2 regions of the Phycicoccus sp. genome follow, and region 1 is predicted to be linked to the other one. Evidence: riboswitches for the same ligand, from Rfam matches in the RefSeq annotation. Region 1 holds a riboswitch; the other holds the start of a gene.
The links. A riboswitch is a leader RNA that binds a small molecule or an ion and turns the genes downstream of it on or off. The one in region 1 is predicted to bind S-adenosylmethionine.

Region 1 (7,508 bases):
ACAACTGCTGGCGGAACATCGTCTCCGGCCAGACGATGAGATCGATGGGGCGTTGCGACGCGCGCACGGCTTCGAGCGAAAGCCGCGACTGCTGCTGCATCACATTGGCGTCGCGTTCGACGGTCCCCTTCCAATCGGCGAGCATGTCGCTTTGGATGAGGGCGATCGTGGGGCCGGCTGTTCGCGGTTGCTTCATTTCGCCGATCGGACGAAAGACGAGGGCGAGCGATCCGTAGGCAAGGGCTGCAGTGAGTGCGATTGCGGCGGGGGCGAGGGCGCGGAGGAGGTTGGGGCTGCCGCCCTCGTGCGGGGCCGGGCGGGAGGTCCCCTCGGTGCCGTGGGCGGTGAGGGCGGCGTTGGCACCCCCGCCGGCGAGGTAGGGGTCGGCGGCGTCGAGCCAGTCGCGGCGCCCGACCAGCGCGCCGGTGCCGAACGGGGCGTGGAGCTTGTGCCCGGAGAAGGCCACCCAGTCGGCGTCCAGCGCGGCGAGGTCGACGCGGCGGTGGGCGACGAGCTGGGCGGCGTCGAGGAGGACGCGGGCACCGTGCCGCCGCGCGACGGCGACGGCCCGCTCGACCGGCCACAGCTCGCCGGTGACGTTCGAGGCTCCGGTGACGACGACGAGCGGGGCCGGCCCGCCGGCGAGCCCGAGCAGGGCCGCCTCCAGTCGGCCGAGCGCCTCCTCCGGCGACGCGGGGACGGGCAGCCGGTGCGTCGTCGCCGCCGGCCAGGGCAGGAGGGAGGCGTGGTGCTCGGACGCGAAGACGAGGACCGGGGTGCCCTCCGGCAGCGCGCGGGCGAGGAGGTTGGTGGCGTCGGTCGTCGTCCGGGTCAGCACGACGACGTCGTCCGCGCGGGCGCCGACGAAGCGGGCCACCTCCTCGCGGGCGGCCTCGTAGTGCGCGCTCGTGACCCGCGACAGCCATCCGGTGCCGCGGTGCACGCTCGAGTACGTGCGGGTCGCGGTCTCGACGGCGCGCACGACGGACTCCAGCGCCGGTGTCGAGGCGGCGTGGTCGAGCTGCGCGTAGTCGACGGTGCCGCCGGTGGCCAGCGGCACCGGGTCGGGCCGGACGACGGCGGGCAGCCGCCGGGCCAGCGGCGCCGGGACGTGGCGGACGGTTCCTGCGTGGTGGGTGGACATCGGTGCTCCCGAGGGCCTCGAGGACCCTCGGACGGTGCCGGGGACCCGCGCTTGCCGACGTCGCTGCGACGCCGACCAGGTCGTCACCCGGGGCACCCCCACCGCGGAGGAGGGTTGCCGGCCAGCGAGCCGGGGCTTGTCACTGGCACTCATGACCTACGGCGACGAGTGTGACCGGCGGCCCGCGCCACCCGCACCCGCGGTCCACGACCCGAGACGGCAGGCGGCCCGGCCCCGTCCCCTCGGGTCTCCCGTCGGGGTCAGGCAGGGACGACGTTGACGAGCTTCGGGGCCCGCACGATGACCGTCCGCACGCCGTTCTCGAGGGCGGCCTGCACCTTCGGGCTGGCCAGCGCCAGCTCGCGCAGGGCGTCCTCGGTGATGTCGCTCGCCACCTCGAGGCGGTCCTTGACCTTGCCCCTGACCTGGACGACACAGGTGACCGTCTCGTCGACGAGCAGCGCGGGGTCCGCGACCGGGAACGGCTCGTGGGCCAGGGACTCGGTGTGCCCCAACCGCATCCACAGCTCCTCGGCGATGTGCGGGGCGAGCGGCGCGACCATGAGGACGAGCGCGTCGGCCGCGGCGCGGGGCACGCCCCCCTCGAGCTTGGTCAGGGCGTTGTTCAGCTCGGTGAGCCGGGCGATGGCCGTGTTGAAGCCGAGGCTCGCGTAGTCGGTGCGCACCGCGTCGATGGTCCGGTGCAGCACGCGGGTGGTGGCGTCGTCGAGGGGCGCGTCGACGACGACGACCTCGCCGCTCTCCTCGTCGACGACGTTGCGCCACAACCGCTGGAGGAAGCGCTGGCTGCCGACGACGGCCCGGGTGTCCCACGGCTTGCTCTGCTCGAGCGGGCCTAGGCCCATCTCGTAGAGGCGGAAGGTGTCGGCGCCGTAGGCGGCGTACATCTCGTCCGGGCTCACCATGTTCTTCAGCGACTTGCCGATCTTGCCGAACTCGCGGGTCACCGGCCGTCCCTGCCAGGTGAAGCCGCCGTCGGGGGCCTCCTCGACCTCCCGGGCCTCGACCGGCTGGCCGCGGTCGTCGCGGTACGCGGCGGCCTGGATGTAGCCCTGGCTGAAGTACGTGCGGAACGGCTCGTCGCTGCTCAGGTGCCCCAGGTCGTGGAGCACCTTGTGCCAGAAGCGGGCGTAGAGCAGGTGGAGCACGGCGTGCTCGACGCCGCCGACGTACAGGTCGACGCCACCGGGGTCGCGGGTTCCCGGGGCGGCGCCCGCGACGGGCTCCGGACGCGGTCCCATCCAGTAGGACTCGTTCTCGGGGTCGACCAGCGCGTCGGCGTTCTCGGGGTCGAGGTAGCGCAGGTAGTACCAGCACGAGCCGGCCCAGTTGGGCATCGTGTTCGTCTCGCGCCGGAAGCGGCGCAGGCCGCGGCCATCGCCGAGGTCGAGCTCGACGTCGACCCACTCCTGCACGCGCGAGAGGGGCGGCTCGGGCTCGCTGCCGGCGTCCTCGGGGTCGTAGGTCTTGGGGCTGTAGTCGGGCACCTCGGGCAGCTCGACGGGGAGCATGGAATCGGGCACCGCGTGCGCGACGCCGTCCTCGTCGAAGAGCACCGGGAAGGGCTCGCCCCAGTAGCGCTGCCGGCTGAAGAGCCAGTCGCGCAGCTTGTAGGTGACCGTCGGCTCGCCGATCCCCTTCTCCTGCAGCCAGGCCGTCATCCGCTCCTTGGCCTCGGGCACGTCGAGACCGTCGAGGCTCAGCTCGTCGTTGCTCGAGTTGATCGCCGGGCCCCTGCCGGTGAACGCGGTGGCCGGGTCGTGGCCCTCGTCGGGCTGCACGGTGCGGATCTTGGGCAGGTGGAAGGCGGTGGCGAAGTCCCAGTCGCGCTCGTCCTGGCCCGGGACGGCCATGATCGCGCCGGTGCCATAGCCCATGAGCACGTAGTCGGCGACGAACACCGGGATGCGGGTGCCGGTGACGGGGTTGGTCGCCCAGCCGCCGGTGAAGACACCGGTCTTGTCCTTGCCCTCGGTCTGCCGCTCGACGTCGCTCTTGCGGGAGGCGGCCCGGCGGTAGGTGTCGACGGCCTCGGCGGGCGTGGCGGCGCCGCCGGTCCAGGCGTCGTCGGTCCCCTCGGGCCAGCCACCGGAGGGGACGAGCTCGTCGACGAGCGGGTGCTCCGGGGCCAGGACCATGAAGGTCGCGCCGAAGAGGGTGTCGGGGCGAGTCGTGAAGACCTCGATGCCGGTGCCGTCGACGGCCCCCTCGACGGGGAACGTCACGCGCGCACCCTGGCTGCGCCCGATCCAGTTCCGCTGCATGATGCGGACCTTCTCCGGCCACTCGACCCGGTCGAGGTCGTCGGCCAGCCGGTCGGCGTAGGCGGTGATCCGCATCATCCACTGGCGCAGGTTGCGCTTGAAGACCGGGAAGTTGCCCCGCTCGGAGCGGCCGTCGTTGGTGACCTCCTCGTTGGAGAGCACGGTGCCGAGGCCGGGGCACCAGTTGACCGGAGCCTCGGAGGTGTAGGCCAGCCGCTGCGCGTCGAGGATGCCGGCGCGCTCGACGTCGGACAGGTCCTCCCACCCGCGGCCGTCGTCGTTCGGCAGCGGCCGCGTGCCGCTGCGGTACTCCTCGACGAGCTCCTCGACGGGGCGCGCACGGCCCCGTCCGCCATCGGGGCGCTCGGCGTCGGGGTCGTACCAGGAGTTGAAGATCCGCAGGAAGATCCACTGCGTCCAGCGGTAGTAGTCGGGGTCCATCGTGCGGATGGAGCGACGGTCGTCGTGGCCCAGCCCGAGGCGGCGCAGCTGGCGCGCCATGATGACGATGTTGTCCTCGGTCGTCTTGCGCGGGTGCTGACCGGTCTGCACCGCGTACTGCTCGGCGGGCAGGCCGAAGGCGTCGTAGCCCAGGCAGTGCAGGACGTTCTTGCCGAGCATCCGGTTGTAGCGGGCGTAGACGTCGGTGGCGATGTAGCCCAGCGGGTGCCCGACGTGCAGGCCGGCGCCGCTCGGGTACGGGAACATGTCGAGGACGAGCAGGTGGCCGTTCTCGTAGTCGGCGACGGCCTGCGGGTCGGCCCACGGGCCGGCCGGGTTCGGGGCGTGGAAGGTGCCACGCTCCTGCCAGCGGTCCTGCCAGGCCACCTCGATCTGACCGGCCAGCTCGGCGGTGTAGCGGTGCGGGGTCTCGCTCATCTCGTCCTCGTCGTCGTCGTGTCCCGCGGCCATGAAAAAACCCCTCGCACAGGAGGGGTCGCCGCGCGGGCCTGGGGGTGGCCGGCGCGGCTAGGTAAGGAGCAGGAACCTCGGCACCTGCTCAGGGTAGCGCAGCCGGGGCGGGCGGTGTCCGGGGGTGCTGCCCGGGCGGGCGGCGCCGCGGGGGCGCCGCCCGCTGCCGGGCGCGGGTCAGTGCATCGAGTGGACGACGGCGTGCCCGCGCCCGCGGCTCATCAGGGCGCGGTTGACCGGCACCGTGACGACGAACGCGACGGCCAGGGACGCGACGAGGGAGGCCCAGAACAGCACCGTGCCGAGGCCGGCGTCCATCGCGCCGGGCACGAGGACCATGAAGCCGTTGTCGACGACCTCCATGACGAGGATCGAGACGGTGTCGGCGGCGAGCGCGACCCCCAGGGCCGCTCCGAGGGCCAGGCCGGCCCGCAGCACCGACGAGACGGTGAGGGCGTAGCCGGTGACGAAGGCCAGGACGACGGAGAGGAGCACGACGGCACCGGTCCCGAGGCCGAGCGCGGTGCCGAGGACCATTCCGAGGACCTCGCCGATCGCGCACCCGGTGAGGCAGTGCAGGGTCGCCGACGCGGCGTCCCGCCAGGTCGTCGTGGTGTCGTGGGCGTGGCTGTGAGTGGTCATGGCCGGACCAACGGGATACCCCCATGGGGTATTCCGCGTGAGTGGTCGACCGGGACCGACGCTCCGCGAGCTACCGGTGTCAGCCGAGCATGCCGGCGACGATGAGTGCCTGCGCGAGGTGGTAGGTGACGATGACGACCGGGCCGGTCCACGGCCGCTCCTCGACGAAGCGGCCGAGGGCGAGGACGGTGTCGCTGACGACGAAGAGGCTGACGCCGGCGGCGACGAGCGGGCTGCCGGTGGCCCAGCCGGCGAGCGCCATCCCGGCGATGACCGCCATGTAGAGGGCGACGGCAGCGCCGAGGCCGGGGCCTCCGTCGCGGATCGCAGCGGGCAGGATGCGGCGGCCGGCGAGGAGCGCGACGGCGACGAGGGCCGCGCCGGCGATCGCCAGGTCCGGGCGGTCGAGGGCGTGCTGGACGAAGGCGACGACGTAGGCCAGGTGGCCGACGAGGAAGGCGGCGAGGCCACCGACGAAGCGCGGTTCGGAGTCGCCGAGGAGGAAGACGTCGCCGACGAGGCCGAGGGCAAGGGCGGCGAGCAGGGCGGGGCCGCCGGGGCTCTGGGTCGCGCCGCTCGCCAGCGCCACGGCGACGAGCCCGACCATGACGAGCGGCTTGGCCCAGCGCTCGGTGGCCTGGCGGTCGGTGGCGACGGCCCACCAGTCGAGGGCGGCGGCGACTGCGGTGACAAGGACGAGCGCGGTGAGCAGCACGGCGGGCATCCTGCCAGTCGTCGGGCCGTTCGACGCCGGACCCGAGGGCCCGGGCAGGACCGGTCGTCCCCCACCTCCGTGCCCGGGCCCGGACCTGAGCGCCCGGACGGGACATGTCATCCCCCCACCTCCTTGCCCGTCGCAAGCGATCCCTTGCGCCCGGCAAGCGATCCCTCGCGCCCGGCAAGCGATCCCTCGCGCCCGGCAAGCGATCCCTTGCGCCCGGCAAGCGATCCCTTGCGTCGAGCACGCGATCCCTTGCGTCGAGCACGGGATCCCTTGCCGGGCGCATGGAGTCCCGGGGAGCACATGGTGGCCGACTCCCCTCAGCTCGGCCGGGCCACGGGGGCGGCCTGTGGATGACGCCCACGGCGAGCACGCCACCCACGGCAGGATCACCTCCGAGACCTACGGATCGGAGCCACCCGATGGAGCCCACCCCTGCCGCCGGCGCCCCACGACGCCGCTCGCCGACCTGGACCCGACGACGCGGCATCGCTCCGGCCGAGAGCGCCGAGCACTCCCCGTGGCTCCGGCTCCACGAGCACCTGGCGGTCCGGCACGGCATCCGGGCCGACCTCCCCCGCCGGTGGGAGCGCCCGGACGCCGACGACCCCCGCAACCTTCCTGCGCTCCTCCGCCAGGCCAGCGCGCAGGTCGACGCCGACCTCGCCCGGGCCTTGGCCGACCTCGCCCCCGGTCTCACCCCCGACGGCCTCGACGTCTTGCGGCGCCTGCGCGACAAGCGGTCCACCGGGGTGCACCTGGCCGAGTACCTCGGTCGGTCCGAGGCCCGGGTGAGCCGGCTGCTCGCCTCGCTCGCCGAGCGCGGCCTGGTCCACCGCGAGCCGAGCTGGCGTGACCTCCGCTCCCACCGCGCCGAGCTCACCGACGAGGGCCGTCGGATGGTGTCCCGCCTCGAGCCCCGCCTCGACGAGCTCCTCGAGTCGCGGCTCGAAGGGCTCGAGGACGTCGAGCGCCGCGCGCTGCGGCTGGTCCTCCAGGCGGTGGCCGACCGCCCGCCCCGGCGCCCCCGGCGGGCACCGCGCCCCGCACCGCCCCACGCCGCGTGAGGCGCCTGCCCCACACCGAGCCCCGGCCTCAGCGCAGCTCGAGCACCCCGTCCTCGAGCCGCCCGAACCGGGTGACCGCCACGTCGTAGAGGTAGCTCTGCACCACCCGCCACGGCCGCCGCTCGGCCTGGTGCGGCAGAAGGTGCGCGCCGCGCCGCACGTAGCCGGAGGTGAGGTCGAGCAGCGGCCGGTCGGCGCCGCCGGTGCCGTCCCACCGGGGTGTCGCGACGCCGAGCCCACGCCGGTCGAGGTGCCCGAGCAGGTGGCAGACCCAGCGGGCGGTGAGGTCGGCCCGCAGCGTCCAGCTGGCGTTCGTGTACCCCACGGAGAGGAAGAGGTTGGGCACCCCGGAGAGCATGCAGCCCTTGTAGACGTGGTGGGCCGGCACCGACACCGCGTGCCCGTCCACGGCGAGCGCCGCGCCTCCGCCGATCTCGAGCCGCAGCCCGGTCGCGGTGACGACGAGGTCGGCCGGCAGCACCCGCCCGTCCCCCAGCCGCACGCCCTCGGGCACGAAGCGGTCGATCGTCGCCGTCACCACCTCGGCGCCCCCACCGGCGATGGCGTCGAGGAGGTCGCCGTCCGGGGCCAGGCAGACCCGCTGGTCCCAGGGGTCGTAGGCCGGGTTGAAGTGGGTGTCGACGTCATAGCCCTCGGGCAGCCGCTCGAGCAGCCGGCGCCGCAGCACCCGACGTCCGGCGTCCGGCCACCGGCGGAGGAACTGGTAGGTCGCGGTC
Region 2 (7,508 bases), on a different contig from region 1:
ACACCGCGAGGCGCCACGCACCGGCGACCCGCACGTACGTGCTGGTCATCGCGCCGACGAACGGGTCCGCGCCCTCCCGCCGGGCGGTCCCGCGGTAGACGAGCGAGGCCGCGTCGGCGCCGAGCGCCACGACGCGCACGTCGTCGATCGCGTAGTCGTCCCACGGTGGGGCGTCGGCGAGCGAGGCGACGACCTCCGCGCGGTCGAGCACGGCGCCGTGCGCGAGCACCATGACGCCGTCGTCGGTCATCAGGTCGCCGTAGAGCTTCGCCCCGGTGCCGTCGCAGAGGGAGTCCCACCCCCGGCGCTCGAGGTCGAGCAGGGTCTCGGTCAGGCTCTCGTCCATCGCTCGACCGTAGCCCGGTCCGGCGCCGGGAGGGGCTCCCGGCGCCGGACCGCTGCGAGGTCAGGCCTGCGTCGCGCCGACCAGCTCGGGGGCGGCGTCCCCCGCGTCGCCGGAACCCAGCGCGGCGGCGAACCCGGCGTCGAGGTCGGCGAGGATGTCGGCGATCGTCTCGATGCCGACCGCGAGCCGGACCAGCCCGGGCGTCACGCCGGCGGCGAGCCGGTCGGCGTCGCCGCCCTGGCTGTGGGTGGTCGACGCCGGGTGGATGGCCAGCGAGCGCACGTCGCCGATGTTCGCGACGTGGCTGTGCAGTGACAGGCCCTCGACGAAGCGTCGCCCGGCCTCCACCCCGCCGGCGATCTCGAACGCGAGCACCGCACCGGCGCCCTTGGGCGCGTACTTGTCCGCGAGCGCCTTGCCCGGGCTGGAGTCGAGCGAGGCCCACCGGACCGACTCGACCTGCGGGTGCTGCTCGAGGTACTGCGCCACGGCGCGGGCGTTCTCGATGTGCCGCTCGACCCGCAGGCTGAGCGTCTCGAGGCCCTGGCCGATGAGGAAGGCGTTGAACGGGCTGATCGCCGACCCGAGGTCGCGCAGCAGCTGCACCCGGGCCTTGAGGATGTAGGACAGGTTCGCGCCGAACGGGCTGCCGACGCCGAGGTCCGGGCCGAAGCGCAGGCCGTGGTAGCTCTCGTCCGGGGTGTTGTAGTTCGGGAAGCGCTCCGGGTCCTGGGTGTAGTCGAAGGTGCCGCCGTCGACGATGACGCCGGCGATCGACGTGCCGTGCCCGCCGAGGTACTTGGTCGCCGAGTGGATGACGACGTCGGCGCCCCACTGCAGCGGGTTGACGAGGTACGGCGTGGCGATCGTGTTGTCGACGACGAGTGGCACCCCCGCCTCGTGCGCGACCGCGGCGACCGCCTCGATGTCGAGGACCTCGGCCTTGGGGTTGGCGATCGTCTCGCCGAAGAAGGCCTTGGTGTTCGGACGGACGGCGTCGCGCCAGGCCTGCGGGTCGGTGTGGTCCTCGACGAAGGTCACCTCGACGCCGAGCTTGGCGAACGTGTACTTCAGGAGGTTGACCGTGCCGCCGTAGAGGGCCGCGCTGGAGACGATGTGGTCCCCGGCCTCGGCGACGTTGAGCAGGCCGAGGGTGGTAGCGGCCTGGCCGGAGGCCACGAGCAGCGCGCCGACACCTCCCTCGAGCGCCGCGATGCGCTGCTCGACGGCATCCTGGGTCGGGTTCATGATGCGCGTGTAGATGTTGCCGAACTCCCGCAGCGCGAAGAGGTTCTCGGCGTGCGCGGTGTCGTTGAAGACGTACGACGTGGTCTGGTAGATCGGCAGGGCACGAGCCCCGGTCGCGGTGTCCGGCTGCTGGCCGGAGTGGACCTGTCGGGTCTCGAATCCCCACTGGGACGGGTCGGTCATCTGCTTGGCTCCCACTTTCGGTGGTGGGCCCGACGTTCGGCCGGGCGCACGCGGACGTGTACTCGGCGGGGGTACCGGGGGTGCTCCCGCGCTTGCGTGCGACGGGCGCCGCACGCCAGGTCCTCACCCGGGGCACCCCACCGCGGAGGAGGGTTGCCGGCCAGCGAGCCGGGGCTTGGCGCTGGCGCTCATGACCTGCCGACAGGATAGGCACGCCGGCCGGCGCCGGCCACCATCGCCCCCGCCCCGTCTCATCCTCCGGGCACCCCCGCCCTGTCCCGACCCATTGCGGAAAACCCACCCGCCGCGGCCGAAAGGGCGGGCCCGGAGGTGGGTGATTCGCAAGAAGTCGGGAAGGATCGGGGCCATGACCTTCCACGCCGACGAGTACAAGGCCGCCGCGAACCGTTACCGCGCCGGGATGCCCTACCGCCGCACCGGCCGCTCCGGCCTCGACCTGCCCGCGATCTCGCTCGGCCTGTGGCACAACTTCGGTGACGACGTGCCGCTCGGGCGCCAGCAGGCCATCCTCCGTCGCGCCTTCGACCGCGGTGTGACGCACTTCGACCTCGCGAACAACTACGGGCCGCCCTACGGAGCCGCCGAGCGCAACTTCGGCACGCTCTTCGCCCGCGACTTCCGCCCGTACCGCGACGAGCTCGTCATCAGCTCCAAGGCCGGCTACGACATGTGGCCCGGCCCGTACGGCCAGGGCGGCGGCTCCCGGAAGTACATCACCGCGTCGTGCGACCAGTCGCTGCGGCGGATGGGCTTGGACCACGTCGACATCTTCTACAGCCACCGCTTCGACGAGACGACTCCGCTCGAGGAGACCCTGGGCGCCCTCGACTCCCTCGTCCGGGCGGGCAAGGCGCTCTACGTCGGCATCTCGTCGTACTCGGCGCAGCGCACGCGCGAGGCGGTCGAGATCCTCCGCTCGATGGGCACGCCGCTGCTCATCCACCAGCCCTCGTACTCGATGCTCAACCGGTGGATCGAGGAGGAGGGCCTGCTCGACGCGCTCGGCGAGACCGGGGTCGGCTGCATCGCGTTCTCCCCGCTCGCCCAGGGGATGCTGACGAACAAGTACCTCAAGGGCATCCCCGAGGGTTCGCGTGCGGCACAGGGCAAGTCGCTCGACCCGTCGCTGCTCACGGACTCCGCGCTCAAGCACGTCCGGGCCCTCGACCGGATGGCGAGGGCGCGCGGCCAGTCGCTCGCCCAGATGGCGCTGGCGTGGGCGCTGCGCGACCCGCGGGTGACCTCGGTCCTCGTCGGCGCGAGCTCGGTCGCCCAGCTCGACGACAGCCTCGACGCGGTGAAGAAGCTGCGGTTCACGAAGGACGAGCTGGCGCAGATCGACAAGCACGCCCGGGACGCCGGCATCAACCTGTGGAAGACCTCGAGCGACAAGTGAGTTGGACCCTGGCATGAGCGAGAACTACATCCCCTCCCCCACCGGCTGGGTCCGCGACCAGGTCGAGACGATCGAGAGGACGGGTGACACCCGCTCGGTGAAGGTCATGGACCGCCCCGTCGTCATGCTGACGATGCGCGGCCGGAAGACCGGGGCGCTGCGCAAGGTGCCCCTGATGCGGGTCGAGCACGAGGGCACGTACGCGGCCGTCGCGAGCAAGGGCGGCGCTCCCGAGCACCCCGCCTGGTACGGCAACCTGCTCGCCGACCCCGACATCACCCTCCAGGACGGCACCGAGTCGTGGCCGGCCCGCGCCCGCGAGATCACCGGCACCGAGCGCGAGGAGTGGTGGGAGCGCTGCGTGGCGGCCTACCCGCCCTACGCCGACTACCAGGAGAAGACCGACCGGCTCATCCCGGTGCTGGTCCTCGAGCGTCGCGACGGCTGACCCCAGGCTCGTCGTCGCGCCGTGCGGGACGACCGTCCGTCACTCGGGCGAGGCGGCGGTGCCCTCGTCGCCGGACGACGGCGCCGGGTGCGTCGCCGGCACGGCCCGGGCACCGCGCTCGACCCGCCGGAACCACAGCAGCCCGAGGACCGGCAGGACGAGCGGAACGTAGCCGTAGCCCGCGCCGAGGTGCGACCAGACGGTCTTGTCCGGGAACGCCGACGGCACGAAGTAGGAGGCGAGGCCGACGACGAGGACGCCGACGAGCTCGACCGCACAGGCGACGATGCCGACGCGCACCCACGACCCGCCGCGGGCGAGGCACCAGGTGGCGAGGACGTAGACGACCGCGGCGAACGCCGACAGCAGGTAGGCCAGGGGCGCCCGGTCGAAGTACTCGCTGATCTGGAGGACCGAGCGACCGGTGGCGGCGAGCGCCAGCACCCCGTAGACGACGACGAGGAGCACGCCGGGGCCGCCGAGCGCGCGGCGGTCCCGGGGGGCCTCTGGGCTGCGGTCGGGGCGGGAATCAGCCATAGGACATCCAGATCTGCGCGAGGCGGGCGGCCATCACCCCGACGGCGAACGCGCCGACCGCGATCGAGCCCATCGCCCAGCGCGACTTCTCCTTGATCGCGAGGAACGAGGTACCGACGGGGATGACCGGCAGGCTGACGAGGTACGCGACGAACGTCGCCTTCTCGGCGTCGTCCGTGATGTGACCGAGGTCGGCGAGGCCCGCGACGAGGAGGGCGAGCAGCCCGACCTCGACGAGGGCCGCGACGACGAGCAGCCGGTCGTCGATGAGCCGGTCGCGGACGGCGTACCAGACCGCGGCGACGCACAGGACCACGGCGAGGCCCACGACGACGTACGTCAGCGGTGCGATCACGCCCGCCATGCTAGACGCGCACGGTGGGCGCTCCCCGGCGGGGCGTGGACGGGTGCGACACTGCGGTCATGGCTACGGCGCAGCTCGGTGACGTGGAGATCGCCTACGAGGTCGACGGCCCGGACGACGGCATCCCGATGCTGCTCGTCATGGGCCTCGGCACCCAGCTCGTCGGCTGGCCGACCGACTTCGTCGCCTCGCTCGTCGAGCGCGGCTTCCGGGTGGTCCGGCACGACAACCGCGACATCGGGCTCTCCAGCTTCACCGACGGCCCCGCGCCGGCCCGCGCGGCGGTCGTCCGCAGCTTCCTGCGCCCCGGCTCCGGCGGCGCCGACTACCTCCTGTCGGACATGGCCGAGGACGCCCGCGCACTCCTCGACCACCTCGGCATCGCCGCCGCGCACGTCGTCGGCGCCTCGATGGGCGGGATGATCGCCCAGCAGCTGACCATCGACCACCCCGAGCGCGTCCTCAGCCTCACCTCGATCATGTCGAACACCGGCAGCCGGCGGCACGGGCGCGTGCATCCGACGCTGCTGCCGACGATGGCGCTGTCGCTGACCCAGCCGCGACCCTCCGACGAGGACGAGGCGGTGCGGCTCGGGGTCGAGGGGTGGCGACGCATCTCGGGCCCGCTCTTCGACGAGGACGAGATGACGGCGATGGTCCGGACCGCGGTGCGCCGCAGCGTCAGCCCGATCGGCACCGTGCGCCAGCTGCTCGCCATCCTCGAGAGCCCGGACCGCACGGCGCGGCTGCGCGAGGTGCGCGTCCCGACCCTCGTCGTGCACGGCCTCGCGGACCGCCTCGTCGGGCCGAGCGGAGGCATCGCCACCGCCCGCGCCGTGCCGGGGTCGCGGCTGCTCATGTTCCCGGACATGGGGCACGACCTGCCGCGCTCGCGCCGCGAGGAGATCGTCGACGCCATCGCGCAGAACGCCGCGCGGGCGGCCGAGGTGCCGGCGCAGGGCTGAGGCGCAGTCCGGACCGATGCCGGTCTGCGGTCGGCTCGGCGGCCCGGCGGGCTGGGGGTCAGGCGAGGACGTCCGTGACGGCGTCGACGAGCATCCGCACCTCGTCGTCGGTGACGACGAGTGGCGGGGCGAGCCGGATGGTGGAGCCGTGCGTGTCCTTGGCGAGGATGCCGCGCTCGAGCAGGCGCTCGCACAGCTCGCGGCCGCTCGGCCCGCCGGGCGAGACGTCGAGCCCCGCCCAGAGCCCGCGGATCCGCACGGCGTCGAGCCCGTGGCCGACGAGAGGGCGCAGCCCGTCCGCGAGCAGCGCTCCGGATCGAGTTGCCCATGACTGGAACTCGCCCTCCTCGAGCATCTGGACCACTTCGTGGCCGATGGCCGCTGCCAGCGGGTTGCCACCGAAGGTCGATCCGTGCGAGCCGGGGGTGATGACGTCGAGGACGGCGTGGTCGGCAGCGATGGCGGAGACCGGGTAGAGGCCGCCGCCGAGGGCCTTGCCGAGGACGTAGACGTCGGGCTGGACGTCCTCGTGCTCGCAGGCGAAGGTGCGCCCCGTGCGGCCCAGCCCGGACTGGACCTCGTCGGCGACCATGAGGGCACCGGCCTCGTCGCAGACGGCGCGGACGTCGCGCAGGTAGCCGTCGGGCGGGATGAGGACGCCGCCCTCCCCCTGGATCGGCTCGAGGAGGACGGCCACCGTCGTGTCGTCGACGGCGGCCCGCAGCGCGTCGGCGTCGCCGTAGCGCACGGTGCGGAACCCCGGTGTGTAGGGGCCGTACTCGTCCCGCGCGACCTTGTCGTCCGAGAAGCTGACGATGGTCGTCGTGCGGCCGTGGAAGTTGCCCTCCATGACGACGATGCTCGCGGAGTCCTCCGGCACACCCTTGACCCGGTAGCCCCACTTGCGCGAGACCTTGATGGCGGTCTCGACGGCCTCCGCGCCCGTGTTCATCGGGAGGACCATCTCGTGGCCGGTGAGCCGGGCCAGGGCCTCGGCGAACGGGCCGAGCTGGTCGTTGAGGAAGGCGCGGCTCGTGAGCGTGAGCCGGTCGAGCTGGGCGTGGGCCCGGGCCAGCAGCCGCGGGTGGCCGTGGCCGAAGTTGAGGGCCGAGTAGCCGGCGAGGCAGTCGAGGTAGCGACGGCCCTCGACGTCGGTGACCCAAGCGCCCTCCCCGTGGCTCAGCACGACGGGCAGCGGGTGGTAGTTGTGCGCGGCGTAGTGCTCGGTCAGGGCGATGTGGGCGCGGGTGTCGAGCACGGGCTCCTCGGACGTCATCGTCGAACCTCCTTCGCCGGTGACACTACCGAGCGCCGGGCCCGCGCCCGGGGAGGTGCGTCGGGTCCGCTCGCCCGCGCCCGGTCAGGGCGCCGACGGCGCGAGGACGAGGTAGGCCTGGGCGGCGAGCGCGATGACGACGGCGACGAGCTTGCCGGTCGGCAGCGTCGAGCCGAAGTGCATCCGGTCGACGAGGAGGATCCCGACCTGGAGCATGACGATCCAGCCCATCGTCACGACCGCCAGCTCGGCGTAGCGCAGGGACGAGGCGTAGACCCAGAAGAGGACGACGAAGGAGGCGAGGCCGCCACCGAGCGCGACGAGGCTGCCGTCCTCGGCCCAGTGCTTGGCGGCGACGGCACCGAGCAGGTCGAGCCCGGCGAGCACCGCCATCGCCGCGAGGGCGACGACCGGCAGTGGCCAGGACTCGGGGACGTGCAGCAGGGGCAGTGAGCGCAGCGCGGACACGGCGACCTCCGGGGCGGGAGCGGACGACCGGTGTGACCGTCACCCGGGAAGGAGGAGCGGGCTCGTCCCGCTGATACGTGCGGGTGAGCGCTCGGAGCGGCGCTCAGCCGTCCCAGACCTCACTGATCCGCGGCGCGATCCGACGCCCGTGGGTGCGCGCGGCCTCGAAGGTCGCGGCGCCGCGGGTCATGTCGAGGGGGTTGGCACCCATCGCCCAGAGGTCCTTGGCGTCCGGGACGACGAGCGCCGTGCGGCT

Region 2: another riboswitch for S-adenosylmethionine. It lies ahead of PKA89_RS14635 (bifunctional o-acetylhomoserine/o-acetylserine sulfhydrylase); the one in region 1 lies ahead of PKA89_RS11810 (aminotransferase class V-fold PLP-dependent enzyme).

Annotation. Positions count from the first base shown of each region.
Region 1 covers NZ_DAOLAC010000017.1:67,067-74,574, reverse strand. The annotation lists partial or broken gene PKA89_RS11810 (aminotransferase class V-fold PLP-dependent enzyme) at 1-1,144, opposite strand, end outside; SAM riboswitch class IV at 1,187-1,301, opposite strand; gene leuS (leucine--tRNA ligase) at 1,405-4,308, opposite strand; gene PKA89_RS11800 (DUF4396 domain-containing protein) at 4,519-4,983, opposite strand; gene PKA89_RS11795 (lysoplasmalogenase) at 5,063-5,707, opposite strand; gene PKA89_RS11790 (MarR family transcriptional regulator) at 6,127-6,771, shown strand; gene PKA89_RS11785 (NAD(P)/FAD-dependent oxidoreductase) at 6,800-7,508, opposite strand, start outside.
Region 2 covers NZ_DAOLAC010000027.1:14,169-21,676, forward strand. The annotation lists gene PKA89_RS14630 (nuclear transport factor 2 family protein) at 1-346, opposite strand, end outside; gene PKA89_RS14635 (bifunctional o-acetylhomoserine/o-acetylserine sulfhydrylase) at 407-1,777, opposite strand; SAM riboswitch class IV at 1,861-1,973, opposite strand; gene mgrA (L-glyceraldehyde 3-phosphate reductase) at 2,145-3,194, shown strand; gene PKA89_RS14645 (nitroreductase family deazaflavin-dependent oxidoreductase) at 3,208-3,642, shown strand; gene PKA89_RS14650 (hypothetical protein) at 3,682-4,179, opposite strand; gene PKA89_RS14655 (hypothetical protein) at 4,172-4,534, opposite strand; gene PKA89_RS14660 (alpha/beta fold hydrolase) at 4,603-5,508, shown strand; gene rocD (ornithine--oxo-acid transaminase) at 5,567-6,784, opposite strand; gene PKA89_RS14670 (hypothetical protein) at 6,869-7,252, opposite strand; gene PKA89_RS14675 (patatin-like phospholipase family protein) at 7,356-7,508, opposite strand, start outside.